Linked DNA regions of Marinomonas mediterranea MMB-1. The protein of the gene in region 1 interacts with the protein of each later gene in a pairwise test. Links are inferred from orthologs where the notes say so. Each region holds a gene or a part of one and is shown in the gene's direction. Other genes may lie near its edges. The genes, in order: ndk and MARME_RS05050.

Evidence for each region.
Region 2: the proteins of ndk (region 1) and MARME_RS05050 interact in binary tests that used the Escherichia coli proteins (3 or more experiments, as listed by UniProt). The link is inferred for Marinomonas mediterranea MMB-1 from one-to-one orthologs.

Annotation. Positions count from the first base shown.
Region 1 is NC_015276.1:1,357,946-1,374,898, forward strand. Bases 5,828-8,626 are described here. They hold ndk (nucleoside-diphosphate kinase), read left to right. Parts: upstream 5,828-6,922; coding sequence 6,923-7,330; downstream 7,331-8,626. Other genes in these bases: MARME_RS06165 (putative bifunctional diguanylate cyclase/phosphodiesterase), read left to right, coding at 5,828-6,700; rlmN (23S rRNA (adenine(2503)-C(2))-methyltransferase RlmN), read left to right, coding at 7,551-8,626. In the rest of the region: MARME_RS06145 (IscS subfamily cysteine desulfurase), read left to right, coding at 1-1,049; MARME_RS06150 (hypothetical protein), read left to right, coding at 1,323-1,907; MARME_RS21390 (OmpA family protein), read left to right, coding at 1,937-4,087; MARME_RS06160 (Rab family GTPase), read left to right, coding at 4,088-4,582; more of MARME_RS06165, read left to right, coding at 4,595-5,827; more of rlmN, read left to right, coding at 8,627-8,672; MARME_RS06180 (RodZ domain-containing protein), read left to right, coding at 9,019-10,056; ispG (flavodoxin-dependent (E)-4-hydroxy-3-methylbut-2-enyl-diphosphate synthase), read left to right, coding at 10,065-11,177; hisS (histidine--tRNA ligase), read left to right, coding at 11,188-12,459; MARME_RS06195 (tetratricopeptide repeat protein), read left to right, coding at 12,572-13,213; outer membrane protein assembly factor BamB, read left to right, coding at 13,216-14,346; ribosome biogenesis GTPase Der, read left to right, coding at 14,521-15,858; MARME_RS21790 (YbaM family protein), read right to left, coding at 15,987-16,148; MARME_RS06210 (class I SAM-dependent methyltransferase), read left to right, coding at 16,310-16,953. UniProt on the Escherichia coli protein: Major role in the synthesis of nucleoside triphosphates other than ATP. The ATP gamma phosphate is transferred to the NDP beta phosphate via a ping-pong mechanism, using a phosphorylated active-site intermediate.
Region 2 is NC_015276.1:1,108,021-1,123,881, reverse strand. What follows is about bases 1,158-3,899. They hold MARME_RS05050 (5-formyltetrahydrofolate cyclo-ligase), read left to right. Parts: upstream 1,158-2,099; coding sequence 2,100-2,699; downstream 2,700-3,899. Other genes in these bases: gspL (type II secretion system protein GspL), read right to left, coding at 3,214-3,899; gspM (type II secretion system protein GspM), read right to left, coding at 2,696-3,217; MARME_RS05055 (cell division protein ZapA), read left to right, coding at 1,158-1,446. Also shown: more of MARME_RS05055, read left to right, coding at 1,153-1,157; more of gspL, read right to left, coding at 3,900-4,464; type II secretion system minor pseudopilin GspK, read right to left, coding at 4,474-5,475; type II secretion system minor pseudopilin GspJ, read right to left, coding at 5,479-6,129; type II secretion system minor pseudopilin GspI, read right to left, coding at 6,126-6,521; MARME_RS21340 (type II secretion system protein), read right to left, coding at 6,502-7,062; type II secretion system major pseudopilin GspG, read right to left, coding at 7,076-7,672; type II secretion system inner membrane protein GspF, read right to left, coding at 7,697-8,899; type II secretion system ATPase GspE, read right to left, coding at 8,938-10,410; MARME_RS05000 (hypothetical protein), read right to left, coding at 10,450-11,520; MARME_RS04995 (hypothetical protein), read right to left, coding at 11,585-13,330; MARME_RS04990 (conjugal transfer protein TraF), read right to left, coding at 13,345-14,634; pnp (polyribonucleotide nucleotidyltransferase), read right to left, coding at 15,035-15,861. UniProt on the Escherichia coli protein: Involved in the removal of 5-formyltetrahydrofolate.

The DNA of each region.
Region 1 (16,953 bases):
ACCCTGCGTCTCGTTCTCATTTATTTGGCTGGCGTGCTGAAGAGGCTGTCGAAGAGGCTCGTCTTCAGGTGGCGGAGTTGATACAGGCTGATGCGCGTGAAATCGTCTGGACGTCTGGGGCAACAGAGGCTGATAACCTTGCTTTAAAAGGTGTAGCTTATGCGTACCGTAAGAAAGGTCGGCACATTATCACCTCTTCTATTGAGCATAAGGCGATTCTTGATCCGTGTAAGCAGCTAGAGAAGGAAGGGTTTGAGGTTACGTATTTAAAGCCGAACTCAAAAGGTGAGATCACGGTAGAGTCTGTCGTTGCCGCGATTACTGAAGGTACGATCTTAATTTCCCTGATGCATGGTAATAATGAGCTAGGTGTTTTAACCGATATCAATGCAGTGGGGGCGGTAGCGAAAGAACATGGTGTTCTTTTTCATGTTGATGCCGCTCAGACAACAGGAAAAGTCGACATTGATGTGAAGGCTATGAATGTTGACCTGATGTCTCTGACGGCTCATAAGTCTTATGGACCTAAGGGAATTGGTGCCTTGTATGTTAGACGCACTCCAAAAGTAAAACTTGAAGCTCAAATACACGGGGGTGGCCATGAACGAGGTATGCGTTCAGGAACGTTGGCGACCCATCAGATAGTAGGAATGGGCGAAGCTTACCGCATAGCCAAAGAAGAAATGGCGAAAGATGCTTTGCAAATCTCCGAGCTAAGAGATTACCTTTGGGTGGAGCTGCAAAAGCTAGGCGGTGTGCATTTGAATGGTGCTAGTGACAATCGAGTGGCCGGTGTTTTGAATGTTGGTTTTGAAAACGTGGACGGCGAAGTCTTGCTCATGTCCTTGAATGATATTGCAGTATCTTCTGGTTCCGCTTGTACATCAGCGAGCCTTGAGCCTTCTTATGTTTTGAAAGAAATAGGCTTGGATGACTCGCTTGCACATGCATCCTTGAGGTTGTCAATTGGTCGCTTTACCTCAAAAGCGGAAGTGGACTACGCTTTAGGGGTTATTTCTAATGCAGTTTCGTCATTGCGTGGAGCGTGATGAGGTAGTGTGCTTAGTTTGAATTACCTTGAGTCGACGTGAGCTTGTAAAGCATCCCTCTTCTTGAGGCTGTCATTCTTTTTGGTTATTATGGCGCTGTTTTTCTATAATTGCTTGTTATTTAAAGAGTTGGATCAGTCTGAGTATTGGTGCAGTGGTATTTATTGTTGTTGAGAGTATAGTAATTAGCTAATGCTTTATTTCCATGTTCAAATGGATATCTGCATTTGAATGCTTACTTTAGATTGCTAGGTATGAAGGAAGGAAATTGGTATGACTAAACCCGAAGATGTAGAAACCGTAGAGAATGCTGAAAGTGAATCTATTGAAGAAGTCTCCAATTCAAACGAAGACACTTCTCAGTCAGCTTCTTCGGAACTAGATCAGCTTCGAAGTATTGTCTTTGGCGCGGCGAAGGCTGATTTAGATGAGCGGATACGTAGCCTTCAAGACGAAGTAAGAGCTGGATTTGAGCAGGCTACTCTAGCTTTGCATCAGCAAATTTCAGACGTTCAGGCGGCGTTGCAAGACAGTGTGAATTCATTAGAAGATCGCATTAGTCAGGTCGATACTCATTACGATTATAAAACGTCTGAATTGACGAAAAATATCGAAACACTTGCAGCAGAAGTTGAGTCAAATGATGAGAATAATCGTCAGCTTGATGAAGCACTTCATAAACGTATAGATGAAGAAATTCAGCAGCTTACCGATCAGTTTACTCAGAAACATAATCAAACAATTGACCTACTTAATCAGGTTAAGAAAGAGCTGAATTCCTCCAAAACAGACAGAAAAACCCTTGCTAAGCTATTGGCCACTGTGGCGACAAATCTTGAGACAGAAGAAGATAGCTGAGTTTGCCTATGAGCAGCAACAGGGAGTCGATGTCCACCCCATCTAATGAGAGTCAACAAATGGCGCAGTTGCGTCATTTGGTATTGGGCGACGACTGTCAGATTGTACGGGATGTGGTAGAAGAAGAGGCTCGTGATCTCGTTACCAATGTATTAACCGAGGCGTTGCACGATCGGCAAAAGGCGGATGGTAGTGTGACAGCGGTTATCGCGCCGCTTGTTGAGCAGTCGGTTGAGTCGTCAGTTGTTGCTCGAAAAGAGCAGTTTGTCAGCTACTTGTACCCCTTGGTGGGTAGTTTAGTTCGAAAGTCGGTTAGTTCATTTCTAGCAGAAATCATTGAACAAACAAATGAGCTTCTTGAGAGTAGCTTAACCTATAAAGGCCTCAAGTGGCGATTTGAAGCTCGTCGAGCGGGTGTTCGCTACTCTCAGTATGTCGTTCAGCAAACGTTTGTTTTTCGAGTCGAGCAGGTTCTGCTGATACACCGTGAAACGGGTATGTTGCTAAAAACGGTTATGCGAGACAAAACGCAAGCAACCGATGGCGATATGGTTTCCGCCATGCTGACAGCAATCAATGATTTCGTTGCAGACTCGTTTTCCCCGCAAGAGAACGACCAAGAGCAAAGTCTTGATGAAATAAAAACCGATGATTTTACTCTGTTAATAAAGCAAGGGCCAAATGCAATATTGGTTGGTGCAATTACAGGTAATCCTCCAGCGGGCATCGGTGATAAATTTCAACTTACGTTAGAGTCTATTCACCAAATCTACAACGACGAGCTAAATAATTACGAGGGCGATTCTTCTGAGTTTGAAAACACTGAGCAGCAACTCAATGACTGTTTGCTTGCTCAGCAAAAAGAGAGTAAAACAGAAAAGAAGAAGATGCCATGGTTGGCTATTGTATTATTTTTAATCGGTTTTGCGGGTATTGGCGCTTATTTTTATCATGGCTGGCAACTGGACTCTGTCGCAAATGAGATTCGTGATCTTCCGTCGCCCCCAGGAGTCGTTCTGTTAAATGCAAATACGTGTGATGACAAGGTATGTGTGGATGTGCTTAGGGATCCTATTGCATTGCCCGTATCAGACTGGATTGCGGGTGTATCAGATATGGAGAACATTGATCTATCTGAGCGTTATTACCGCTCTCTTGATGAGCGTTTATTGCCTTTGCGGTTTGAGAAAATGGCTAATGAGTTTCCAGAGCTTCAATTCGATGCCGCACGTTCTGCGTTTTTAGGAGCTCTTTCTCAAGAGCGTTATCTTCTGCTTAGATCTAAATTATTAGACATATCTGATGCAGAAATGATCAATAAAATACTGGCGAATGTGCTTATTGAGGAGCAGAACAGTTCAAGTTCAGCGTTGCTGATAAAGGTAATGAGCGATGTTCGGCAGTTGCCTGAAGCGCCGGGTATTGCGCTTATCGGCATGAATGTATGTGGTCAGCATGTTTGTATTGATGTGCTTCGAGACCCAGATGCGCAAAAAGTAACGTCTTGGCTTGGTGACGTTGTCTCTTCTGAATTGATTACAATAAATGAGCGTCGCTTTTCTGCTTATGATGAAAGGTTAATACCGAGAAGGTTAGCGCGTATTGATGCAGCTTTTCCCAATGTCGCCTTTGACGCACAGAGCCATTCCTTCTCTGGCGTTTTGTCAGCACCAAAATTTGATCAATTGCGTTCTGCTATACAACGTATTCAAGAACTGGTTGAGGTCGATTCTGTTTTAAGAGGTGTTTCGATTAAATCGCAACGTGTGGATAGTGGTGTTTCTAACGAGTTATTAATAGAGCAACAAATTCGTGAAGTAGAGCTATCTAGTGTTCCGTTTGATGTCAATGCAAGTCAATTACCGTCTAACCATTCTGATCTTATCAAGTCACTGAGTCGTGAAATTACGCGTCTAGCAGAACTTGCTAAGGTGTTGGATCAACGACTACTCGTAGTGGTAATGGGGACAAGTACATTGGGTGGCACAGATAGTTATAATCAACAGCTAAGCTTAGACAGAGCTGATTCGGTGATAAAAGCGCTCATTAGCGAAGGCGTTTCACCAGAGATTTTAAGAACGGCAGGGCTTGGAGCGCTTAAAGAGCGTCGTGATGCCCCCAAAGTCATATTCGATGTAATTCGGTTTTCACCTGAAGGTAATAGAGAAGTGCGGAACTAAATGATCCAGAAAAAAATTTGCATGTTAGGTGCATCGGCTGTTGGCAAGACCAGTTTGGTTAAGCAGTTTGTCGAAGGCATCTTCTCTGACCGGTACCTGACAAGTATTGGTGTCAAAATTGATAAAAAAATCTTAGAGGTAGAGGATTCTACCGTCCAGTTGATGCTATGGGACATCGAGGGTGTTGATCGATACGCAGGTTTCAACCCTAAATATCTGCGTGGTGCGTCTGCGGCCATTATCGTTGTTGACCAAACTCGAACTCAGTCCTTTCTTGAAGGTGTAGAAATTTGTCGACTTGTTAAACTTGAAAAAGAAATGCCTATTTTTTTAGTCTCTAACAAGAGTGATTTGCCTAAATCTGGAACGTGGGATAGTGCGGCGGATTGCGGTGTTGCTTCATTGTTTGAGCGCAGTTTTAATACGAGTGCGAAAACTGGAGATGGTGTCGAAGATATGTTTCACAATGTTGCGAAAGCAGCCCTAAATAAGTAGAAGGCAGATACTATGAGCGCATTACTGTATCAAGAATTAGGGATATTTGATTGTGTTGTGCTTAAGCATATAAAAGACGACTCCTTTCTAATTCACTTCGCCAACGATAATTGGTTTCGATCCTTGTTCCCAGATAACCATGTCGGCGACGAAGTCGTATTGAATGATACGCCTTATTATCTTGTTGATTTTCTGTATGACGCCAAAGAATTTTGGCGGCTAAACTCAAATGGCCGTATTAACTCTGGTATTTGGAGTGAGCAAACAGGGCGTAAAGTATTGCGCTTAGAAGCGGCTGCTATATCAAAGGATGAAGAGCACTTTTTAGTGCTGTTTAACTTAGAAAACGAATACAACAAGCGACAGAATACCTTGCAGATTGCACGTGAACTTTTGATTTCTAATGATAAGGTTCTGGAGCAGCACGAAGTTATTCGGGAACGGATAGAGGCTTTGGCTGTTCAGAGGGAAACTCAAGGGAATGTGAGTCTACCGGTGAAAGAAGTCATTGAAAGCGCTGAATTTGGTGTTGCAATTATTGATCATGATCTTCAGCTTGTTGAGCAGAATCCCGCGCTATTCAGACTGTTTGAAATGCTCCCTGGAGATGTCGGACGACCTGCAGCCTTGTTACTCGAACTTTGCCAACGCCAGTTTCCAGAATTTCAACGCATTTTAGAGACCAGAAGTCGCTGGAGTGGTGAGCTCTATTGGATGAAACCTCCGTCGCTAAGTCGGTGGATGCAACTTACTGTTAGCCCAGTAGAAAGTGAAACGGAAGGTCATTACTGGCTTCTCTTAGTGACCGATATTTCTCGCGAAAAGTACCTTCAGCAAAGTAACGAAAAACTCACGTATTTTGATGTGCTTACAAACCTTCCAAATCGTCAATACTATTGGCAATGTTTGGAGAATGCGATAGAGGTTGGGCAAAGCTTTTTCGCGATGCAGTTGGATATAAAGCAACTAAAAAGTGTTAATGAAGTATTTGGTTTTACAGTCGGTGATATTCTGCTAAAGGAGCTTGCTGAGCGTTTACGTCAGTTGGTTAGCCCTAATGATGTGTTGGCAAGAATTGGCGGTAATGAATTTGCGGTTATTTTACGAGAAACACAGCAAGAAAAGTGTGAGCAAATCGCTCGTAAAATGATATCTGATATTTGTGCGCCATATTATGTGATGGAGCAACAATATAAGTGCAGTGTTGGTGTTCGTATTGGTGTCTCTCATTTTCCTTATGATAGCGTTGTTGCCGAAGAGTTGATGAAGTATGCGGATTTAGCTTCTTTTAGTATTAAGCAGGGCGGAAAAAGTGCAGTTCAATTCTATTCTCGTGAACTAAAAGAAAGTTCTTTGAGAAGAATGGAGTTAGAAGCGGCGTTGCGCGACGCGATTGATAATGGTGAGTTTGAGCTGTTTCTTCAGCCTATTTTGGACCTCGATACAGGAAAGATATCTCAAGCTGAGGCGTTGATACGTTGGCGACGACCTGGCATAGGCCTTATTTTCCCCGATGAGTTTATTCCGATTGCTGAAAAGTCTGGGCTGATTATTGCGATTGGGAAATGGGTTATACAAGAAGCATCGCGTTTATTGGCAGTGTTGCATCAGCAAGATCAGTTTATTAAGTTGTCTCTTAATTTATCACCCTCACAAGTCAGTGATCGGTCGCTTTTGGGTTTTATTCAGCGGCATATTGAAGCGAATCATGTTGATCCGACTTATCTAGAGCTTGAGCTGACAGAGAACGTATTAGTTAACGACTTTGAAAGAATAAACCATTTTTTGAGCGAGGTTCGGAAAATGGGAGTCAGTGTCGCAATTGACGATTTTGGAACAGGCTATAGCTCTTTGTCTTATCTTCCTAAGTTGCCGATCGATTTTATTAAGATTGATCGATCCTTTATCGGTGAGTTAATTGACAGTGACAGTAATAGAGCCATTGTGCTGGCAATTCTTGCGATGGCAAATAGTCTGAAGCTGGGTGTGATTGCAGAAGGTGTGGAGGTTGAGTCACAAAAAGCGTTTTTACGCGAGCATCACTGTCAATCTGCGCAAGGCTACCTGTTTAGTCGTCCTGTTCCATTTGATGAATTCTGTAAGTTACTTCGTGGGTAACTGACTTTAATTCTTTTGGTTTTGGTGAGCCTCTTATTTGGCATATCTAGCGCCTGTTTGAGATAGTGTGACTTTATTTTTAAGTTTGCCTAAAAAATAGACAAAGTTTTTTGCGAACGGCATACAATTTTAATAAAGACATGCGTATAATCCACGCGCGAAACTTTTTAGATAACAGGTTCAGTGTTTGAATCTGATTAAAATACATATTGGAGTTTAAAAATGGCGCTAGAACGCACTCTATCAATCATCAAGCCAGATGCAGTTGCAAAAAATGTTATCGGTGAAATCTACACTCGTTTCGAGCGTGCTGGCCTAAAAATCGTTGAAGCGAAAATGATCCAACTGGATGATGAGCTTGCTGGTGGTTTTTATGCTGAGCATAAAGAGCGTCCTTTCTACAACGACCTAGTTGCTTTCATGACTTCTGGTCCTGTTGTTGTTTCTGTTCTTGAAGGTGAAAACGCGGTTGCTCGTCACCGTGAGCTTATGGGTGCAACTAACCCTAAAGAAGCGGCAACTGGTACTTTGCGTGCAGATTACGCTGAATCTATTGACGCAAATGCTGTACACGGTTCTGATTCTGCTGCTTCTGCTGAACGCGAAGTTGCTTACTTTTTCGGTAAGTAAGAATTAATAAGTCTATTTACTACTATAGTAAATAGACTTGCAGAGGCGTGATGAATAAATCGTCGCGCCTTTATTCAGAGGCTTCTGAAAAGCATATTTCTTTTCAGAAGCTTTTTTCGTATTTATTATTTTGAAACACAGGCTCTCAAGCGATTTCTTGCTTATCGCATCTTTATTGTAGAGAAGCCTCAAAGCGTATACGCAAGTGATTGGTTAAAACATGTCTGCTACACAAAAAGTTAATTTGCTCGGTTTATCTCCAGAAAAGCTCGTTGAGTTCTTTGAGTCGATTGGTGAGAAGAAATTTCGTGCAACCCAGGTGATGAAGTGGATTCATCAAAAAGGTGCAGAAAGCTTTGAAGAGATGACTGATGTCAGCAAGAAGCTTAGAGCGAAACTTGAGGGAATATGTGAAATCCGTGCTCCGGAAATCGTGGAGCAAAATATCTCTACTGACGGAACTCGAAAATGGATCATTCGTACTGAAGGTGGCATGAACGATTGTGTTGAGACAGTGCTTATTCCTGACGGGGACCGTGCAACGCTGTGTGTGTCTTCTCAAGTAGGGTGTTCTCTAGATTGTAGCTTTTGTTCAACGGGCAAGCAGGGGTTTAACCGCAACTTGACGCCAGCGGAAATTATTGGTCAGTTGTGGATTGCTATTAAATCATTTGGGCCAATGGATCCAAATGGTCCTCGCCGCGTTACAAACGTTGTGATGATGGGGATGGGCGAGCCGCTGATGAACTTTGAACCTGTTGTCGATGCCATGATTCTTATGATGCATGATAACGCTTACGGGCTTTCAAAGCGTCGCGTTACGTTGAGTACATCAGGTGTTGTTCCAAAGATATATGAATTGGTTAAGCGTACGGACGTTTCTTTGGCGATCTCTTTGCACGCTCCCAATAACCCGCTGCGAGATGAATTAGTCCCAATCAACCGCAAGTATCCGATTGAAGAGTTGCTGGAAGCGTGTCAGCACTATTTGGATAATCTTCCAGATAAGCGCCATATTACCATTGAGTATACAATGATGGCGGGAGTCAATGATCAAGAACAACATGCACGAGAGTTAGCTCATTTACTAAAAGACTTAGAATGTAAGGTGAACTTAATTCCATTTAATCCTTTTCCTCATTCTGGTTATGAAAAACCTTCTAACAATCAAACTCGTCGGTTCCAGAAAATTTTGGCTGATGATGGGTACACTGTGACAGTTAGGACTACTCGTGGTGACGATATAGATGCCGCATGTGGACAGTTGGTTGGTGACTTTCATGATAAGACTCGCCGATCTCAGAAGTATATTGAACTTCGTGAAATTGGTGATCAATCGTAGTCATAAAACGAGAGGTTTGAACTTTGAATCAGTAAAGCTGTCAAAAAATGGTCAAAGTTCGTCTTCTTTATGAATTCGAGATAAAAAAATGCATTCTTTTGCGAATGAGATTTGATGGTAAGCGTCAATCTTGTTTTAATAGCCATTATTGATAAGGTGTGCTTTTAAGTATACATCAGGCTCGATAGCTTATGTTTCGGCGTATATGAGTAAATTACTTCACTTGTAAGCCCGCTACGTAGGTAATGAAATGGAAATGTCTGTCGTGAGTTACTCTTCACGAAACTGACCTTTCTTTCCATTTATTGTATGCCACCTTGTTTTGCCTGAGACCCAAGGTATAAAAATGACTACCGAATATGAGACAGAGATGGTTCTGCCAGAAGATACTGGCGAAACGGACATCGGAAAAAAATTAAAAATGAAAAGAATGTCGCTAGGCCTAGATGAAAGACAGGTCGCGACAGAATTGAAATTGCCGATAGAACAAGTGATTGCGCTTGAAAGCAATCAGTTCGACTTCTTTCGTAGCATCACCTTTGCGAGAGGTTATCTTAAGAGCTATTGCCGTTTATTGGCTCTTGACCCTCGTGCGATCCTTTCTGCTTTTGACCTTCAACAAGCGACTACCGAGCCAACGGTTAAACCTGTAGATAAAGTGAATAAACAGGCAAACTTTGGTGATCCAATTGTAATCTTTATTTCCATTGTTCTTGTCGCTGTGATTGTGTTTGTAGCGGTCTGGTTGCCAACACTTGACGAAGATTCAAACGAAGAAAATGTCGAATCAGTGGTTCAAGAAGCCGCTTCGGAATCACAATCGGAGCAGGTTGGTCTAAATGCTGATGTTAGCTCTGATGGTAGCGATTTATCTCTGAAGAATGAAGAAGGTATCTCTGCGCCGAATGCAGAGGCAAGTGATGCATCGGGTAACCAGTTGGAGAGTGCTCAGTCTCCAACGCGTAATTTAGACGATGCAGATCGTATTGAAAATACAAAGGAAGAGTCTGATATCGAAACGGGCTTGTCTGCAGAAACGAAAGCCCTATTAGAAGAGGCTGGAGTTGACCCAGAAAAAGTAGCTAAAGAAGCGGCTCAAGATTCAAGTTTGAACAAGCCTGTTGCTGAGCCAGTCCTTGCTTACAATTATGAAGTAGAAATGTCTTTCAGTGCGGACTGTTGGACTGAAGTAAGAGATGGTAAAGGAAAAATACTGTATTCAGGTGTGAAGTCTAAAGGAAGTACGCTTGAACTAAATGGTAACGCGCCTTATCGAATCGTACTTGGGTTTGCTCGCGGAGTATCATCGATTAAATTCAAAGGCGAAGAGTTCGACTTTTCTTCATTTATTCGTAAAGACCTAGCTCGTTTTGAGCTCAAGTAGAGAGAACTATGCATTTCGAATCACCTATTAAGCGTCGGCAGTCTCGTCAAATAATGGTTGGGAACGTTCCTGTTGGGGGCGGTGCGCCTATAAGTATTCAAAGTATGACGAATACAGAAACGTGTGACGTTGATGCGACAGTGGCTCAAATTACGGCTATTGAGCAAGCCGGAGCGGATATTGTCCGAGTGTCGATACCCTCTATGGATGCAGCAGAAGCATTTAAGGAAATTCGAAAGCAAGTGTCCGTTCCGCTCGTGGCGGATATTCACTTTGATTACCGTATTGCGTTAAAAGTGGCTGAGTACGGCGTCGATTGTTTGCGAATTAATCCGGGTAATATCGGTAACAAAGATCGAGTTCGTGCCGTAGTTGATTGTGCTCGGGACAAAAATATCCCAATCCGTATTGGTATTAATGCGGGGTCTTTAGAAAAAGATTTACAGAAAAAATACGGTGAGCCAACGCCCGATGCGTTGGTCGAATCTGCCTTTCGTCAAATTGAGTATTTTGATGAACTAGACTTCCATGAATATAAACTAAGTCTAAAAGCCTCAGATATATTTATGACGGTTGAGGCTTACCGTAAAATTGCGACACAGATAGATAACCCTCTGCATTTGGGGATAACAGAGGCAGGTGGGTTACGTTCAGGAACGGTTAAATCTTCCATCGGTCTAGGGCTAATGTTGATGGATGGTATCGGTGATACTCTGCGCGTATCGCTTGCCGCAGATCCGGTTCAGGAAGTTAAAGTCGGTTGGGATATGCTAAGAAGCTTAAAAATTCGCAATCGAGGCATTAACTTTATCGCTTGCCCAAGTTGTTCTCGACAAAATTTCGATGTTATCAAAACGATGAACGAGCTTGAGGAACGTCTTGATGATGTCACTGTCTCAATGGACGTGGCTGTTATAGGTTGCGTTGTGAATGGGCCAGGCGAAGCAAAAGAGGCGGACTTAGGTTTGACTGGCGGTACGCCAAACAATTTGGTCTATTTAGACGGTAAACCAAATAGCAAATTAAAGAATGAAACATTGGTTGATGGTTTAGAAAAAATGATTCGTGAAAAAGCTGCGGCAAAAGAAAACGAACTTTCTAATATCATCGCTAAGCAATAAGGAAACGAAAGTGGGTCGTAAAGTACAAGCAATTCGAGGTATGAATGATATATTGCCAGGGCAATCCTCTGTTTGGCAGTATATTGAGAATGCGGTAGCGAATGTGGTTAAAAGCTACGGTTACCATCAAATTCGCTTTCCTGTTGTTGAGCATACTGAACTATTTAAGCGCGGTGTGGGTGAAACGACCGACATCGTTGAAAAAGAAATGTATACCTTCGATGATCGTAACGGTGAGTCATTGACATTGCGTCCAGAAGGGACCGCAAGTTGTGTTAGGGCTGCAGATCAAGCAGGCTTACTGTTTAATCAAGTACAGCGCTTATGGTATGTCGGTCCGATGTTCCGCTACGAGCGCCCGCAAAAAGGTCGTTACCGTCAATTCCATCAAATTGGGGTAGAGTCATTTGGTATGGCGACGCCTGATATTGATGCTGAGCTAATCATTCTAACCGCGCGTCTTTGGAAGCAGTTAGGCTTGCTTGAGCACGTCGAGTTGCAGTTGAATACCATTGGCGTCGCCGAAGCTCGTGAAAACTTCAAAGCAAGTTTGGTTGACTACTTAACAGAATACAAAGATGAGTTAGATGAAGATAGCCAACGTAGGTTGACGACGAACCCATTGCGTATTCTTGACTCGAAAGATCAGAAAACTCAGAAGATACTAGAAGGCGCTCCTAGCCTTGATCAGTATATTGATCAAGAATCCCAAGAGCAATTCGAACGTCTTCAAGCTATTTTGAAAGCAAACGATGTATCTTATGTGATTAACCGTAAGCTTGTTCGCGGGTTAGATTACTACGGGAAAACAGTATTTGAGTGGGTTACCACGCACTTAGGCGCTCAAGCAACGGTCTGTGCTGGCGGACGTTACGATGGTTTAGTTGAGCAACTAGGCGGCAAAGCGACACCTGCCGTTGGGTTTGCGATGGGAATAGAAAGACTCGTTTTACTGTTAGAGACGTTAGAGCTAATTCCTGATGCGGCAAAAGCGTCTACGGATGTATTTGTTGTCAGTATGGGCGCGGATGCAGAATTAACATCGTTTTCGTTGGCTGAGTCTATTCGCGAAGCATTGCCTAATTTAACGGTTTTACGTCATTGTGGTGGCGGTAACTTTAAAAACCAGATGAAAAAGGCTGACAAGTCAGGTGCTCGATTTACGTTAATCCTTGGGGATAATGAAGTCGCAAATAATGAGTGTCAGATAAAAGATATGACAACAGGGCAGCAAGAGTCCTGTGCTTTAGATAAAGTAAGCGAATACTTGAGTTCTTTTTAGCCTGGTCGCCGGGCTAATAATTTGAAAATGTAAATCAGTGGTGCAAACGAAGTCATCGTCAGTAACCACTTTTTTGATAAATTAGACAAAGATGTAACCTGAGGATGATTCGGTGTCAGAGTTAAAAACTGAAGAAGAACAAATTGAAGCGTTTAAAACGTGGTGGAAGAAAAATGGCACAGCTCTAATTCTTGCTGTTGCTGTCGGTGTCGGTGGTTACTTCGGATTTCAAGCATGGAAAACAAATGAAGCCACGCACATTAGCGAAGCCTCTTCGTTGTATCAAACTTTGATTGAAGCTGCATCTGACTTAGATACTGAGAAGAATCAAAAAGACGTAGCGGCGTTAGCTGCTCAACTAAATGAAGAATATAGCGATACTGGATATGCCATGTTCGCTGAACTCTTTGTTGCTGAGCTAGAAGTTAGTAAAGGAAACTACGATAAAGCCATTACCGCGTTGGAAGCGGCGGTAAGCGGAACAGAAGATCAATCCTTTCAAACAATTGCGACGATTCGTATCGCTCGATTGCTAGCGGAAAAAGAAGATTTTGACGCTGCGTTGAGCAAGTTGGAGTCGGTTACCCAAAGCGAGTTCTCTGTTCAAAAGAATGAGTTGAAAGGCGATATCTACGTACGTCAAGGCAAGCGTGATGACGCGAGAACGGCCTACGAACAAGCTAAGCAAGATCTAAAAGCGGGGCAAAATCACCCTTTGCTTGATATTAAACTGGGTGACCTTGCTAAGAGCTAATTATGTCTAAGATACTGCTGCTGTCTTCCTTGTTAATCGCGTTATTTTTGCAAGGCTGTGCTACACAACTTCCGTTACCAGAGCCAGACCAAATGGATCAGGAAGTATTTTTTGATACATCATGGCGTCGAGGTGTTGATGGATCGTACGGAGAATATACTGAGCGTTTTAACCCAGTATTAAAGGGCGATGGGATCTTTTTTGTCACACGCCGTGGTGCCGTTTATAAGTTACGTCAAACAGATGGGCGTCGCCTAAATTATTTCGTGACGGACTACGAGCCAAGTGCTGGCGTTGCGTTAAATGATGACCTTCTTTATTTTGGTACATACGATGCAAAGTTAGTTGCAGTCTCTTTGAGTACTAAAGAGGTGGTTTGGGAGCGCTCGTTAACGTCTGAGATACTTTCTGAGCCGACGTATAATAATGGTTTTCTTGCGGTGCAAACTGGCGATGGCTGGTTAAGCGTATTAGACGCGAAAACGGGTGATACGATTTGGCGTACTAAAGAAGATATTCCTGCGTTGACGGTTCGAGGCACGAGTGTTCCTGTCATCGTCGGTAATAAAGTATTAGCAGGGTTTGCTGATGGGAAGCTTAAAGCTTTTTCGTTGGTTGATGGTAAGGCGTTATGGTCCTATGAAGTGGGCAAGCCAAAAGGCCGTTATGAGATTGAGCGACTTACGGACGTTAATGGCCGTTTAGTTGTAAAAGGGGATACCGTATATTCGGTTGCCTACAATGGAACGCTCAGTGCGCTATCGATCGAAACCGGAAAATTGAAATGGCAGCGTAGCATTCCAAGTGCGGTTGGTGTGGCTGTCAAAAATGATCAATTGGTTATTGTAAGTCAAGATAGCAGTGTCATTGCTCTAAATGCATTAAATGGTACGCAGATGTGGGAAAACCGTGAGATGGAAGAGCGAGAGCTTTCTGAGCCGACTTTCTTTCGAGATTATATCGCGGTTATCGACAGAGGAGGTTTTGTTTTTCTTCTCGACCCTAAATCTGGCGACATAAAAGCGTTTAAACTTGCCGATACAAACCAAAAACCGGGAAGTCGTATGGTGTCTAATGGCAAGCAATTGTTTATACTTACGCCAGATTCAAAAGTTACAGCACTTAGTTACTAATTATGTAGGCGATATATAGGCCTACTCAACTGCTACTAAGTGTACTTTTTCAAGGCTGCCTTTCCTGAAATATGGTCAGGAAAGGTGTGATTGAGCCTCAACTACTTCAGAGCGTAGATAAGACTGAAGCACACCGTTTCCAGACAGCCGCTTTATACTTAAATAGGTAAAAAAATGATTCCAGTTATTGCATTGGTTGGTCGCCCCAATGTAGGTAAGTCCACCCTTTTCAATCGTCTGACTAAATCTCGTGATGCGCTTGTTGCAGATTATCCAGGGCTAACCCGAGATCGAAAGTACGGAGATGGTAAATTAGGTGAGCATGATTTCATCGTTATAGATACCGGTGGTATAACGGGAGACGAACAAGGAATCGATGAAAAAATGGCTTCGCAATCGCTTCAAGCAATTGAAGAGGCCGATGCAGTCTTATTTTTAGTTGATGGTCGTCATGGCTTGAACCCTGCCGATGAAATGATCGCGAACCACTTACGTCGATCTAGCAAGCCTACTTACTTAGTTGTAAACAAGACGGATGGCATCAACGAAGATATCGCTTTGGCGGACTTCTACTCAGTTGGCTTAGGGAGTTTATATCCAATCGCTGCCGCGCATGGTAAAGGTGTTCGTAGCTTAATTGATACCGCATTGGCACCGTTTGCTGAACAGGTAGCGGAAGCGCGAGACCAAATTCAGCTTGAGTCAAAAGGTATTCGTATTGGCGTTGTAGGTCGCCCCAATGTAGGTAAGTCAACGCTAGTCAATCGTATGTTGGGTGAGGACCGGGTTGTTGTATACGACATGCCAGGGACAACCCGTGATAGTGTGTATATACCTTATCAGCGCCACGATAAAGAATACACTTTGATCGATACTGCAGGGGTTAGGCGTCGTAAACATGTAAAAGAGGCTGTTGAAAAATTCTCCATCGTTAAGACGTTGCAAGCTATTCAAGATGCGAACGTTGTGATCTGCGTAATCGATGCCCATGAGGATCTAGTAGAACAAGATCTTCATATGATTGGCTATGTGCTTGATGCAGGCCGAGGCTTAGTTATCGCGATTAACAAATGGGATGGAATGCAAAAAGATGAGCGCGAACACATTAAGAAAGAAGTGGAGCGTCGTTTAGGTTTTGTTCCCTACGCTAAAGTTCATTATATCTCGGCATTGCACGGTACTGCGGTTGGTGATCTTTACGATACGATTGAAGAAACATACGATTCTTGTTACTCGAAGTGGTCTACGAATAGGCTAACCAAAATCTTGGAAGATGCGGTATCAGAGCACCAGCCACCTATGGTTAAGGGACGAAGAATTAAGCTGCGTTATGCTCACCAAGGTGGATCAAATCCTCCAAGAATAGTTGTGCATGGCAATCAGACAGATGCCTTGCCTGGCAGCTACAAACGTTATTTAGAGAATAAGTTTCGTACGGTATTGAATATTACTGGTACGCCAATCAGCTTTGAATTCCGTTCGTCTGAGAACCCTTACGCTCCGAAAAAGTAGAGTGGACCTCAGCGGACGTAAGTCGCTGTTATGAAAACAGAAGCCATAGTACTCAATCTACTATGGCTTTTTCTTTTTTTTAGACTGTATTTCTTTGCTTGTATCAATGGGAATAGACGTCGTAAAGGTTAACTTTCACTAGTCACTTTATTCGCCTGCTTTTTTTCGAAATCACGTAACACGATCTTTAGCGCTTCGATCGCTGTCTTTGTCGAAACTTGGTTCTCTTCTAATAGATCGATCAAATCGACTGCCAATTTAATATGATCTGGAGCATTTTCCAACGCCACGGCTTTCTCCTAACGTATTGTGTTTGAAATTTGGATTTTGTTTGTCATAAGGAAAAATTTTGAGAAAAAATGCGCAAATTGATCCAAACTGTGTTTTTAGACATACTTTTATCATACTTGCTTTGCGAAGATAACAGGGTGAATAAAAAGGTGAGAAGATTGTGATTACAAACGAGTTTTGGTTGGATCGATGGAATACTGGACGTATCGGTTTCCATGAAAATGAGGTTAATCAGTCGCTGATTCAATATTGGCCTAATCTGCCTCTTGGAAGTCGAGTCTTGGTACCGCTATGTGGTAAATCAAATGATCTGATCTGGTTGGTCGAGCAAGGGTATGATGTCACAGGCGTTGAGCTTTCTTCGCTCGCGGTTGTCGAGTTTTTTGGTGACAATGACTTAGCGTACACGACAGAACAGACGGCTTATGGAAAACTTCACAGTGCGAACGAAATGACGCTGAGAGTATTCGAAGGAGACATTTTCGATTTCGATGGTAAGGTGTTCGATGCTTGTTATGATCGAGCTGCAATGGTAGCTATGCCCAGTACGCTTCGGCAGAGCTATGTTGAAAAGGTAAGCGCTTGTCTTCGCGAAGACGCCCACATTTTGATGATCAGTCTGCATCATGACGGCAATATTGACACGCCTCCGTTCTCAGTTTCGGATGACGACGTAGCATCCCTTTGGCAACGTAATATTCATAAGATCGCCAGTGAGGACCTTGTTCAAACAAACAGCCGATATAAAGAAAGTGAGTATGCGTACTTTGAGGAAAGCGTTTGGCGAGTATTGCCAGACGAGTT
Region 2 (15,861 bases), 240 kb from region 1 along the record:
CGCCTGTACGCAAATCTTTGATGCGAGAAGAGTCCAATACGTATGAGCGGATTTGACTGCCCCAACCAATATCCGATTTCGTATCTTCCAATGCTTGAGCAGCCTCCGTACGTTTCAGCATCTCAAGTTCATACAACTTCGCTCGTAACTGCTTCATTGCAAAATCTTTGTTCGCGTGCTGTGAACGTTGGTTTTGACACTGAACCACTGTATTTGTCGGTACGTGAGTAATACGTACGGCAGAATCTGTCGTGTTGACGTGCTGCCCACCCGCTCCAGAAGAGCGGTAAGTATCTATACGCAGATCCGCTGGATTAATATCAATCTCAACGTTGTCGTCGATCTCAGGAGATAAAAACACGGAGGCAAATGACGTGTGTCGACGATTTCCTGAATCAAATGGCGACTTTCGTACCAATCGATGTACGCCAGTTTCAGTTCTTAACCAACCAAATGCGTACTCACCTTCAAAACGAACTGTCGCAGATTTTATCCCTGCAACCTCCCCTTCTGATACTTCCATAAGCTCCACTTTGAAGCCTTTGTCCTCACCCCAACGTAAATACATACGCAAGAGCATATTGGCCCAATCCTGAGCCTCTGTTCCACCTGAACCAGACTGAATATCCAAGAAAGCAGAATTAGCATCCATCTCGCCTGAGAACATACGTCTAAACTCAAGTTTGGCTAATTGCTCATCTAGGTCATTCAACTCTAATTCAACAGCTTCGACAGAATCGGCGTCGTCTTCTTCGACTGCCATATCCAATAGATCTTTTGAATCTTCAACACCGGACTCTAAATTATCAAGTGTTTCAACGACGGCTTCCAATGTGGAGCGCTCTTTGCCTAACTTCTGTGCGTATTCAGGGTCGTTCCATATTTCAGGATCTTCCAATTCACGACTAACTTCTTCTAGACGCTCTTTCTTAGCATCGTAGTCAAAGATACCCCCGAAGAATTTGGGAGCGCTCAGAAAGGTCTTTTATCTTAGAAAGGATTGGGTTGATTTCCATATTGGCTGTAATCTGCTATAAATCTTTATGTATTTAGTTAAGTGCGCAATTGTAACCAATTTACACGCGGCATAAAATGATCCTGTGTCTCGAATAGTGTAATTCGTGTAGAAATTAGCCTGCGTGGGGAGAAATGATGGAAAAGCCAACAGTAGATGTCGATATCTTAGGACAATCTTACAAGATTAACTGTCCTAAAGGACATGAAGCCGACCTAAAAGAAGCGGCAGAACACCTAAATAATCAAATGAGAGAGATTCGCGCCAGTGGTAAAGTACTGGGGCTTGAAAAAATTGCCATTATTGCGGCATTGAATATTACTCACGATATGTTGAGCGGCCGAAAATACGCTCGTTCAAACGAGCAACAGCTTAGAGAGCTTACCTCTCAGCTTGATTCTGCTTTGGCACATCAAACGAAAGTCGGTTAATTATTGTATATCGCGTAATCTCATTTCTTCGTTGCAAGGCTTATCTACACGAAATTTCTTCATAGCGCGGGCATATAGGATGCTTGTGCTAGATGATTTTATTATCAAGTTCATCTATACTGCGTTTGTTTCCTGGGTTGTTCGAAGCGGCTTAACGCCCTTGAGCCTATGAGCAAAAACCCGGACGGAGACTGCGAGTTCGGTGTGCATGTCCGTGCGTCGGAAAGCCTAAAGAGCTCCAGATCCATCCACCTTGAACCACTGGGTTCAAGGCCAATAGCCGAAACGGCAACTCGGGAAACTTCTTTTCTTTTTTAGCGCGTCAATCGCTTCCTCGCTAAACGTCTGATGTTATAGATAGCTTTTTTAGAGATGTTTTTTTATTTACAAAGCACTCTTTGCAAATAGCGCTTCTTTTTTGTGATTCATTCCTTAAACCGACAGTAATCTCAATAACCATACCTGATCAGAACGAAATCGATTATTCTATCTTCGACCGTTGCACGATGTTACGAGCAAAACCAAAACGAGTCTGTTTCTAAACTGTTTTGAAAAGAGCATCAAGTCTTGGAAAAAACAGCGGTCTTGAAAAGAACAGTAGTCGTGTAAGGGCATTTATCTATATCAATAGACACAGTACACAAGGTTTAATCATGCCAAAAAACGATCAGAGACAGTCTCTTAGACAAGAACTTAGGAAAAAAAGAAGAGCATTAACAGAACAGCAGCAAGATGACGCGGCAAGTGAGCTTCTCAATCAATGGTATACTAATCAAATCCATTTAAGCACTCAAACACCACTTAATAAAATAGCACTGTATTTAGCAAACGACGGAGAACTCTCCCCTCATCAAATCGCTAATGATATTTTCAGCAGGGATACTATCACCCCACAAACGACGCTTTATTTACCCGCTTTAAACAACGACAAACTTTTGTTTGCCCACTATTCCAAAAGCTCTGAATGGCACACAAATCGATTCGGAATTGAAGAACCAGTGGATGAAAATGCGCTTTTACCCAATCAACTTGATCTCGTTTTTCTTCCACTTGTGGGATTCGATGAACAGGGAGGAAGGCTCGGAATGGGAGGCGGTTTTTATGACAAATCCTTCGCTCAAAAAAAACCAAAAGAAAAACCGCTGCTTATTGGACTTGCTCATGAATGCCAAAAAGTTAACCAACTTCCTATAGCGTCGTGGGATGTACCACTTGATGGCATACTCACACCAGAGCGTTTTATTTGGTTTTAATCAAGCGTCACTCTAAGGTTCACTTTACCCGCTGAAACAGACTCAATTTGAAGGCTATCAATTCGGACTCGTTCACGAGCCAACTCACGTAACCATCGACTCACAACCGTAAAAGACGCATCAGAGGCCCACACTTGAAGCCGAGTTGAATTCTCAGCACTAATGCGTTCTGCCACCAATCCTGCTCTTTTAGAAGCGGAGTTAACCAATGCCCTTAGCTGATTAGCATTGCGATCGGTAAAACTGACCGTATTACCGCCAGAATTCAAAGACGTTAGCTTCTCTGCATTTTTGACGATTGTCTGATAATTTTCCAGTGCATCTTCTAACCTAGACTGCGCTAGATCATTTTGTTTTTGATTAGGTAACCAAGCACCGTAATAGGCAACGACAAAAAGCAACGCCACCGCTGCCACTATGATTAACCATTGTTCTCGAATCGTACGACCTTGAAAGTTAATCCAAAGCGACATCAACGTAGGGCTACTTTGAAATTGAAGGAGTAACCATTGTTTCACTTCGACTCTCCTTGTAATTGAAACGCGCCAATAAATTCGGCACCTCGTTTTAGTACTTGGTCCAACTGCACGTCTAAGCCCTGCTTATTAAATGCGGCTAGGAGGCTATCAAATACATCCCGATTTTTTGCACGCCACTGAATACGATAACTGCCATTTCTATAGTTAACGCTGACAATAGAATGACTCCCTTTCACTGTCTGGCGAGCCTGATCAATCGTATTTAGTACCTCATAGGGTGATCGAGCCACTACAGAGCCGCTGAAAGCTTCATTTGTTTGCCGTAACTTTGCTTTAAGCTGGCGAGACAGATTAACGACACGCCCCTCGTCAGGGGCAAGACGTAAAAATGCATCTTTAGATTGTTCATTTACAGTGAAGGCTTGTTGATTTAGACGCTCAGTGTCTGACTGCATTGAATAAAGAGAAACAACGAAAAGAAGAGACGCAGCAAGAGCAAACCACTTCCATGACCATAAAGTATGAAGGACAGCGGATTGCTCTCCAAACTCGCCACTGCGCAAGTCCATGCTCTGCCAGTTTTTACGATTAGACAACTGGTATGCGACAAACTCTGCATCTGTATCAGGATCGGACTGCAACACTCGTTCCTGTATATCCGCCGTAACGAATTCCGGAGGAACTTGAATAAGCTGACCATCACTCCACGTATAAACGTCGTCGTTGAAGACACAGAATTCGGATGATTCTAACTGGTTACACAGCCAAGCTTGAGGAAGAATAAAGCTAGTCCGAGCAGGGTTCACATCCTGAAATAGCGTTAGCCATTCGTTCATTGCATCTTTTGAGACAATACTTGCAACAGCAAATGAATGAACAATATGAGTGTTCGCCTCTTGCGTATCGAGAGCTTCATTCTCAACGACATCGTTAGATGCTATTTTATAACCTTGCTTCAACGCGAGCGTAACAAAGTGAGTGTCTTCAATTGGCTGTGCAATATGTGACTCTAATAAGAAAGGAGCGACCTTGCTAAGGTGACGAGACTGCCCTTTTTGTAGTTCAAATTGATGAAATTGGCTCCGCCATGCGGGCAAGAGAAGGATCAGTTCAAATTGAAACACACCGTCTTGTTGTTTTTCAGATAGCCATTCTTTGAACTGGTCAAGTGACACGTCTTTCTGAGCTTCTTCTATCGCACCTTGCTCAGAAAAGTACCAAAAAGAGACACTCCACTTTTTCAGTTCATCAAACTCTTCCTTTAGTGCTAACACCAACTGCTTCAAGTAGCTACCTCAATTCGTCTTTGTCGCCGTTACGCCAAGGTACTGGAGTAACTTTTTTGATAGGGTTTCAAAGGGTGCAAATGACCGATAATAGACAGATATAATACCATCTTCATTTTTATAAAGAAGAGTATGTAAAAACCGATTCGGTTTGTCTTTTTCTTCTAAAACAATAAAGGCTTCAATAAATTGCGTGTCCATGCGCCAATCGGCCTCTTCAAGTTCTTGAGCCTCATATGCCTCATCTTGTAAAAAGTCGTTTATTTCTTCGTAACCCGCACTTTGAACACGCGCTTCCAATTTAGAAAATGCATCAGTTGTCAGACCTGGCAACATTGCTTTTAACAAAACAGAGGAAGCTCTGTTGATATTCAGACCATTGTATTTGGGCAGGGCGCACACATAAGGCGCTATTTTTTCTAAGACATCGTCGTCCAAACCGAGCTGCGTCCATTCAGTATCCCCCACAAACGCAACGTCAGCGGTTCTGTGACTTACTGAACGACCTAAGTAGTACTCGTCTTCTCGGCCATCCGAACCCGTTAAGCTTTGGTCTTCATCAACCCAGTCCGTCAACCAATCAATCCAGTTACTGTCGGTGCCTATCTGGCCGGCAAGTGACTTCAACCTAGTGTAAGTCACTTCTCGCAACTCATTGTCAGCTAGTGCGTTTACATTTATGCAAGATTGCATATCAACTAACGTGATATGCAACTTCTGATTTTCATCGTCTAACTCTAAAAATTCATCCGCTAACAGTCGACTTTGAGAGGGCTGATTTTGGCTGGAGCTTGAGGTGCTGGAAAAACTTAACTCAGAGAACCATTGAGCGGCCCAAGCTTCGCCGCCATACAAGATTTCTTTATCAATATTATCGTCGTTTATCTTTTCATACAGCGCACTTTCTTCGTCAATATAAGACAAGACTTTAACCGCAATGCCACTAATGAGCGCAAAGACCATTAACGCTAAAATTAAAGCAACACCTCGCTTGTTAGACGGCCCATTCATCCGCTATGACTCTCCGCTTCCATAAGGGTTCGCTGTGTTTTTTTCGTGAGGAAAAACAGGCACTTCAAAAACACGCTCGAACGACTCGCCTTCTTTCATCTCGATATGAACCTTAACAGCAATAGGCAGTGGCTCAGATTGTTCCGTCACTCCAGGAAGGTACACTTCCTCTTCAGGCCAGGCCTTAACCCATCCTTTTTCTCCCAACACTTCGATAGAAAGTGTTTTAACGTCGTTAAACAACTGCTCAACAGGCTTACTGTCTTGATCTCTATCCAATACACGCCAATATCGACGATAGAAAATATCATCGGAAACGGAGTAGTGAATTCTCTGTAGCTGAGAACGCTCCTCTCCAAGTGAGTTCTTCCACCCTGTACGAGTAAAGCTTAATTCATTATTAATTAGGACCAATGCAGCTTTTGATTCGCCAAGTTCGTCTCTTATGGGCCGATTTACGATTTGTGATACATCCGCTTCAACCCAAAGCCACACTCTTGAAAGCTTTTCAATTTTATCAGCATGATTAGATATACTTTTTTGCAAACGGATTCCCGACTCCACCATGCCTGTCGATACAAGGCTAACAAAGCCCAAAATAGCCAAAACGATCAAGACCTCAATTAAGGTAAATCCGTGCCTTTTGATTTTCATTTTGGCGTCTCCCTACCACTAGGGAAATAGGTTTGTAGCGAGTAAATTGGGGATTCCGCATTTGGGGGGTTAAACACGTCAACTCTATACCGGTTTAATAAATCGGTTTGCTTTTCCAATTCGATTTTTGAACGCCACTGTAAACCGCCTTGCTCAACCGTCTGCTCATCCAAGCTTGGTGTCTGTCCCTGCCGTATCGAAATACGCGCCAAAGATATACGATCCTTTGCAACCCATGTCGCCATAATTTTTCGTTTCAGATAATCGCTATGATCAACACTTCCCGAGCTGGTTTGCATCATAGTCACACCAACGAGTGAAAGAATCACAAGTGCCATTAAGACTTCAATCAAGGTAAAAGCAGAATACCGTTTAGTAGACCTTAATCGCATTAATGCCATCTCCCTCGATAGTGAGTGAGTACTCGCTTTTTTGCAAACTAATTGAAAACGGCAAATACTCACCGTTGGCAAGAAAGACGAATTGAGCACCTTTCGTGAACGACAGTGAAGATAACGCCTTTTTCAACGCTTTTAACTCAACATCAATGTCGTACTGCACATTCGCATTGGATTCATAAAAGGGCTCTTCTTGTACCCAAGTCACTTTAACATCGTCTTGTTTCGTCTCAGAATCACTAGATGACGGACTGGTCGAAGAAGCAACTCCTCCGGAGGCGTTTTCTATTGGCAACCATTGGCGCCATTCATCGCCATTAATCGAAATGACGCTGGTTGAGCCGGATAGCCAAGCGTTATCAGCAACCTTTTGCAATGCAAATCGTAGGGTTTGAGCTTCACGCTTTAGAGACTCTTCGTCTGAATCGACCGAGATATTGGGCGCAACTAAACTAAGCATCGCGCCCAAAATAGCCAGCACCACAAGCAGCTCTAATAAGGTAAAAGCCGCTTGTGACGTTTTTGTAGGATTCATGCGAAGGTAAGATTTATAGATCAGATGCGCTTAAGTCTTCCGCATCATCATCACCGCCTTCTCGGCCATCAGATCCCAATGAAATAAGATCATAGTCACCCGTTGAACCTGGACTGACATAGACAAATTCATTACTCCAAGGGTCCTTAGGCAACTTCGATAGGTAGCCGCCCGACTTCCAATTACGCGCTTCAGGAAAACCAGAAGGTTTAGACACTAAGGCTTCCAAACCTTGAGCAGTAGAAGGAAAATTTCCATTATCCAGTTTATACAAATTCAATGCGTTCACTAAATCACGCATTTGCGTCTTAGCGACGGTGACTTTCGCTTCATCGGCACGCCCGAGGATATTCGGTGCAATTAAGCCAATCAAGGCACCAAGAATCACCAAAACCACCATGAGCTCTAGTAAGGTAAAACCGCTCTGCTTTCTTTTATTAAACGCAGCGTGTTTACTGTGACCGCTATATGGACGTTCCTGCGACATAGGCATTACCAACTCTCCATCAGACAGGGTACCTATTGCGTCCAGTTCGTCGCTCTTCGATAATACTTCGTTTGCTTGCACTTGTTCTAATTGCATTTGCTTAAATAGTGTACGGCGGAACATGTCTACTCCTAATTCCTAAGCCATTTATCCTAATAACTGATTCATGTTCATGATCGGCAATAATATCGCCATTACAATCATCATAACAACTCCACCCATAACAAGCAGCATAATCGGCTCAAACAAGCCAACCATGGCACTAATCCAGTTATTGGTATCATCCTCTTGCTGCCTTGCTGCTTTGGAAAGCATAATATCCAAATCACCACTGCGCTCGCCACTGATAATAAGCTGAAGCATCATTGGAGGGAGTAACTTTGTTTTATTCAGCGCATCTCCAAGAGACCCACCTTCTCTAACGCTTTGCTGAGCTTTGGCTAGCCGTTTCTGAATACTTCTATTTGCCGATACCTGCGTCGCTATGGACATGGCCTCCACAAGCGAAACACCACTTGTCGTTAGCATGGAGAGCGTACTAATAAAACGCGTAACTTGAACCGTTTTTATCATGCTTCTAAGTCCAGGAACAGCCAACACCCAATGGTCTCGAAGCGTACGAATCGATTCTTTTTGAATCAGTACAATATACAGTAAAAGCAACACAATAAAGATAACAAATGTGACTTTACCATTACTTTGAAGCCAGTTACTGATGGCAAGCATCACTTGTGTAATTTGAGGTAGAGCGGCGTCTTGACGCTCAAACACCGACACAATATCCGGCATAACAGAACCAAGTAAAAAGACCACTATACTGATCGCAACAATGGTCAAAATAGCAGGGTACAACATCGCCATTTGAAGCTTTTGCTGATTACCGCGAACACGTTCGCTATAATCCGCTAACTGCATCAACACTTGAGGTAAGCCCCCTGATTCTTCACCCGCCTTAATACTGGCGCGAAACAGAATCGGAAACGCCTTAGGGTATTCTGCTAATGCACTAGCCAGAGGGTGACCTTCTAGAACCTTAGAACGAATGGCGAGCAACATACTGCGTATACGCTGCTTCGTGGTTTGTTGAGCGACCCCTGACAGGGCTTCTTCAATCGGCATTCCCGCATCAATCAGTGTCGCAAGTTGACGGGTTACTAGCGCACGTTCTTTTACATCAATAGAAGGTGAAAAAAAGCTGCTCTTCGTTTGCTCTTTTCCCCTTCGAGCATCGATTAACACCAGACCTTGATCACGCAGACGTTGACGTAAAATCCGTTCATTGTCCGCTTCAAGTACGCCCTTTTTTTTCCTACCTTTATGGTTTAAGGCCGTGTATTCAAATGCTGCCATACTCTTGCTTAACCCTTAATAATATTATCTAAGACAGCTTAATCTTTGCCGCCTTCGTGTGCGACACGAAGCACTTCTTCTAAACTTGTATGGCCTAACAATACTTTTTGAATACCGTCATCTCGTAAACTAGCATGGCGAGCGCGCGCTGCTTTTTCTAACGCTTGCTCACCTGCCTGTGAATGCACAAGCGACTGCACCGTTGCGTCCATCTCCAGTATTTCATACAAACCTAATCGACCGCGATAACCCTGACCAAAACAGTGTTCACATCCAACAGGGTGATAATGAGTCACGTCTTGATCTGTCGACACCTTCATTAGAACCTTGGTTGCCTCATCGGCAATTTCGGGCTTTTTACAGTGGTCGCATAATTTACGCACTAGACGCTGCGCTATAACACCAACAACAGAAGACGAAAGCAGGTAGGGCTCTACCCCCATATCTTGTAATCGCGTAATCGCACCCGAAGCACTGTTTGTATGGAGTGTAGACAACACTAAATGCCCCGTTAAGGAAGCCTGAACAGCAATATCAGCGGTTTCTTTATCTCGAATTTCACCTATCATCACCACGTCAGGATCTTGACGCAAAATGGCCCTAAGACCGCGAGCAAAGGTCATATCCGCTTTGGTATTAACCTGTGTTTGCCCTATGCCTTCGATATGATATTCAACGGGATCTTCGACCGTCATAATATTTCGCTGGCCATCATTTAAATAACCGAGAGAAGCATACAGGGAGGTTGTTTTACCAGAGCCTGTCGGCCCCGTCACCAAGATAATACCATGAGGGCGTGAAATAAGTTGTCGCAGCGTTTCACGGTCTTTATCAATCATCCCCAGATGCGTGAGATCGAGTCGACCAGCTTGCTTGGACAATAAGCGCATAACGATACGCTCACCATGCGTAGAAGGCAAAGTAGACACACGAACGTCGACTTCCTGACCCGACACGCGAAGGACAATACGCCCATCTTGAGGGATGCGTTTCTCAGCAATATCGAGTTTTGCCATGACTTTTATACGCGACACTAACATAGGCGCTAATGCTCGCTTCGGCTGAATAATTTCGCGTAATACACCATCCACTCGAAAACGCACCAACAATCGGCGTTCGAACGTCTCGACATGAACATCCGACGCGCCTTCCCTAACCGCCTCACTTAAGATGGCATTAATCAGCCGAATGATAGGGGCATCGCCCTCACTTTCGAGTAGGTCTTCGTTCTCTGGGATCGACTCTGCAACCGAACTTAAATCCAAATCATCACCGATGCCTTCGGCATCTGCGAGTGTTTGGCCGCCTTCACGCTGGTAAAAACGAACGACTTCAGCATCAAACTCAGTATCGGAAATTTCGACAAAATGAGGAGAGATTGGTGCAAGACGGCGCGCTTCCGACTTCGCCGCCAGTGTTGCTGAAGATCGATATTTAAGGTGCCAACCTTCATGATCCTCAAGCAACAAAACACCTTTTTCTTTAACAAAACTGTATGAGAGGCTGATCAAACTCTATTTCCTTACAAATAACCCATCACACACAATGTACTAGAAGTTCCAGTAAGCTGAAAGCCCTACGTTCCAATAACTTAATTCATTCTCTGGAATGGACACATAACGATCACGGCCAGGGTCAACACCTTCAGATGCAGTAACGGAATTGCTCGAGCTATCGGTATACACAGTGCCTCGTGTCGCCTCGATCGATTGTTGTCGAGTAATAAACAACTGTTTCAATTCGGGTCTTATCCGATAAAAGTAATTTGCAGTCGCCATGACACCAACATGTTCAGTAAATCGCCAACCGTATCCTGCACTAAATCCAACATCAAAACCCTCAAAAGAAGAATCAAAGGTTAAAGTGGGTTGTGAGGTATTTACCACGCTGTAGTACATCGGAATACCAACAGTCGCTCCAAACTGCAGACGGCTCCCTAATTCACGAGTTTTAAATAAAGTGTCGTATTTATAACCTGCCTGTAAGGAAAAACTAGTAAAGGTCTCTGTAAAGTTACGAATTTTCCCAGTTGGATCCGCACCATAAGCAGCATTTAACGCTTCGTATGTATTGGCAGCAGAGGATGTTCCATCACTTGTTCCTACGTAAGGCGACAAATTCGCCCTATTAAAGTCATCTAAAGAGCTTCCTGCATCAAAACCAGAGCGATCAAGACTCGACTGTGTATAGCTTGCACCAAAGACAATTTGATGACCATTATTTAGTAAATAACCGCCTAATATATCGAGCGCCTGGTGTTTTGTAGATGCTAAGTCTCTTTGATATGTTCCATCTACAGAGTATGTTGTTGAATCTGTCGGATCAACATTAGAGCCTGATGCTTTCCATGATTCATTCGCCTGATCAGATGTCAAGGTACTAGTATTATTAATATAAAAACCAAAACGATCTCCAATTGGTGTGTACCCACCCGAATAGTTGAAGATGTTTGTTGTTGTAGGGCTTGTCTCAAATTTAACGCCGCTTGAAAGCGTGCCGCCTTCTTTATAAGTAATTTGGCCTGCATTAAAGCCGATAAAAGTGAAGGCTTCGTTATTAATAGCAGCAAACAGTGTTGGGGATACAAGCAATGCTACGGAAGAGATGAACACTTTTCTCATACACTTTCTCCTTACATAAATATAAAAAAGCCGCTTATAAAAGCGGCTTTTAGCAAGTCAATATTTAGAATACATTCACTGTTAGGAACGCATTTCCGCCGTTTACGCCACTCGCTGTAAAAGATTTACATCCATCACCATTGCTAGGAGAGGACGTATAGGAAGCTAGTCCCCAACCTGCAGCCGTATCTTTGGCTGTAGAATCGCCTACGATATCCGAATACCAAGTCGCGTTTTCATCAAAAGCGGAGGATGTGAAAAGAAAGTTACCGTATTCACTGCTTCCTGGTGCTCCTGGCGTGCCAAGTCCTAGGTATTTTCCAGTGTCTGCCGTCGCAACAGCCTGAACTCGATATGCTTTTATTTGGAAGTTACCGTAGGCACTTGTCACTTCAACGACTTCTTCACCCACTTTTGTCCATTCCGCTTCTATAAGGCCTGTTTGCTCCTCACTTCCATCTTTAAAGGCATAGCATACTTTAGCATTCCCTTTGCCAGCACTCTCTGAATACGCATCAAAGAACAAAATCACGCGACCTTTCTCGGTACTTGAGTCCTGTCCTGACATAGAAAGGAACTGATTCGACCAAATATCCGAGCTGATATCTTCAAGTGCTGCAACTTCAACGATAGTGTTAAGATTACCTGTAGTTATAGTGCCATCACCTAACTGATCTTCAAGCAAGCCAACGTCCACAGTCTTCAAACGTATTTCATTATCAAAATCACTTAGCAAAATATTGCTGTTAATAATGTTTACGCCATAAGCGTTAAGAGTGCCCACATCAGCACCCTGATCGGCCTTCTCGACGACCGTCGCTGTTAGAATACTGGCTGTTTTAAAGAGACTTTCATTTGTTGCTTGATCTAGGTAATCATCAGCAACACGTGCCGTCGATTCAGCAGCCTGCCGTGCTCGGGCCTCCGCGGCATCAAGAGCAGCTTGTAGCGAAGTAGTGTTTACATTCGTATGTGTGTTGATGATATCTTGCTGAAAACTTGTCTTCGCGGTAGTAATGATAGTGCTCAGGTTCTGTGTTTCCAAACTAGATAAGAAATTATCTGCACTAGAAGGCGATGTAAGTTGAGCAGCGATACTGTCGTAAATAAATGACGATGCGTCGTTCGTCCTTGCTTCAACACCAGTACTACCTAACTCAATGCCGTTAACACTCTCAGCTGCATTATTTAAGACGCGGTTTCCTGCCTCAACAGTTTGTGCAAGCTTAACGGCAGCTTGTCGCATTGTAACGGCATTTGAATCACTACCAGTCTGAGTAATGTAGTTGTATGTGTTCAAATCTATTGTCGGCGTACCAGTTTGACCAAATACAGCCACCAACACGCGCTCTTGAGCTTGTGCAATACTCAATGAAAGATCTGAATTCGTGGCAAGTGACGTCGCCATTGTCGTAAGAGGGGTTAAGTTGAGTGTCGTTTGAGTTGAGCTGGTATCAATTACATTGCTTAAAGAACCATCCCAAGACTCCTGAGTCGCGGTATCTGTTCCGCCAATCGACTGCAACGTTAGTTGATTCGTCAAACCAACACTAAAACTAAATCTTCCCTCTGAATTGGTCGCTCCGCCTTTTTCAAATGAGTCTTGTACGCCATTACCGTTCAGATCAGGGTAGACGTAAGAACCCGAGATAGCATCATCAATAACCAAACCAGTAAAACTAGTTGAGTTAGAAGCTTGAGAGTCTTGATCACTTCCACCACCGCCACATGCGGATAGCATCGTGGTCGCAATAATAACCGAAAGCGCGACAGGGCTTTTTTTAAACTGAATCATGTTAAACTGAATCATGTTAAACACTCCAATTAAAATGCTGTTTGAAAACCAAGAGACAAATTAAGGCTACGTGGTGCTTCAGTACCATCAACTTTTATGGTTTCGAGGCCATAAGCTAGATCCATGCTAAAACGCTTGAATAATGACATACCCAAGTTTGCGTAGCTTAATTCACTTCCTGCCATGTTTTTTCGGTAGCCGATTCGAAAACCTGGAGCCCAATTACTATCACCATAATACGATGCTGATATAACCGCCCACTGGTATTGATCGCCTACAAAATCATTCACTTCAAACAAGTCATACGAAGTCGCTAACGTCCATTGCTTATCTGACAGCGCCACTGCTCCGTCAATTGTCACCTGCCTCTCCATCACATGTGTTTCGCTTGAGGCAATCTCTCCTCGGCTAGCAAACTGTGCAGCAACAACACAGTTATCTATTTGAGTACCCGTTAGACTTGAACAGTTTTGACCAATAATTCCATAATCAAATTCTGGCTCATTTAGGTTGGTTGCCGTTAAGCCAAGTTGATAGTTTTCTGCAACCCATATCGCACCAACATCAAGACCCACACCAAATGTACTTTCTTGGTTATCTTCAAGCGAATCTGAAAATTCATCACCAATATCGTCGTCTTCTTGCAGAACCAATAACGCCTTACCCAACGTCAAGTAATGTGCATGTAGCTTCGCACCACCAACAAGCATTCCGTATTGATTTGCCCAAATGTCTTTACTGTAACCAAATGAAAGATTCAGATCTGCACCGTCTTTAACATAAACGGACGACTGGGTCTGTATTGATTTTCCTTGAATTTCCGCTTCTTCAGCCAGAAAACTGCCTTTTACTAAACCAGTCAATGATGCATCAAACATAAAAGCGCCATACTGAGGGCTTCGGTATATCATCGGAAAAAGAGGGATTTGAGACGAAAACATGCCTTTACCTGTTGCATTTTCATCCATACTAGAGATCAGTTCGTTAACATCACGCAAAGCCTTGTCTACATCTTCGGCAGTCTCCAGTTCCTTATCGAGTGTTTCATCCAACTCGTCAATTTTCTCTTCCAGTGAGTCAACTTGCCCAAATTCATAACCAAAGGCCATTGGGCCAAACAAGCCCATACGGAATCGATCGCCGTCTTTATTATTTACCATTAGAAATGGCGCAGCAGGATTATAAAGCGCAGTCGATAGCGCTCGCTTATTAACAGACGTACCAAGCGTAAAACTTGATCCGGTAGGTTGATAGATAGGAGACGCAGCAAAACTAATACTACTCGCCAACGATGTGGCTAGGAGGAGCCCTTTTTTCATATAAACCTCTAACTTTGACTTTATCGAAGTTTCCCAGAGAAAGAGAAAACCGTTAACTGCTTTATTTGCACATTTATATAGTTTTAGCACAAATTAACGTAAAAATATGACACAAAGCTTACTTAGTTTTTATATTATCGACCAAATACTGATTTTGTTAGCTTTATTGTGCAAATTTTTTTAAATATAACGTAACGCTAATTATTTTTGAGCCCCTATTTGGGGTATGAAAGGAAGTTTCTTAAGATAAAATTCTTGGTTTCAATATGAGCTAAGAGCTGAAAATGAAAAAGCCCAACTAGTCACATCGACTAATTGGGCTTTTGTCTGTAGTGCTTCTGCCTATAGTGCCATTAATAAAAAGCACTAAAGCTTAAAACACAGCGATGACCAATATTGCTTACTGAGCAAATGTTGCTTTTTCTTCTTCTGTCACTTCTTTCATCGAAAGCTTGATTCGGCCACGAGCATCGACATCTAGCACTTTAACGATAACGTCTTGACCTTCTGCCAGCACATCTGAAACTGCGCGGATACGCTCTTCAGCTATCTGAGAGATGTGCACTAAACCGTCCTTACCAGGAAGAATATTCACGAATGCGCCGAACTCAGCAAGACGAACCACTTTACCTTGGTAAAGCTTGTCAATTTCTGCTTCTGCAGTAATTTCATGAATTTTCAACAATGCAGCATCAGAAGACGCTTTGTCTGCTGCGTAAATACGCACCGTACCGTCATCATCAAGGTCGATAGAAGCGCCTGTTTCTTCGGTAATGGAACGAATGGTCGCGCCGCCTTTACCAATAACATCACGAATTTTTTCAGGATCAATTTTAACCGTTGCCATAGAAGGCGCATTCGGAGACACTTCTGGGCGAGCGTAACCAATCACAGTTGCCATTTCACGTAGAATATACTTACGAGCGTCCATCGCTTGTGTTAATGCAATGTCCATGATTTCTTCGTTAATGCCTTCGATCTTGATGTCCATCTGTAAAGCAGTAATACCTTCTTCAGTACCCGCTACTTTAAAGTCCATGTCACCAAGGTGGTCTTCATCGCCTAGAATATCAGTCAGTACAGCAAAACCGTCGTCTTCTTTTACAAGACCCATTGCAATACCAGCAACAGGTGCTTTTAGAGGAACACCGGCATCCATCATCGACAAACTTGCACCACATACAGATGCCATAGAGCTTGAGCCATTCGATTCAGTGATTTCAGAAA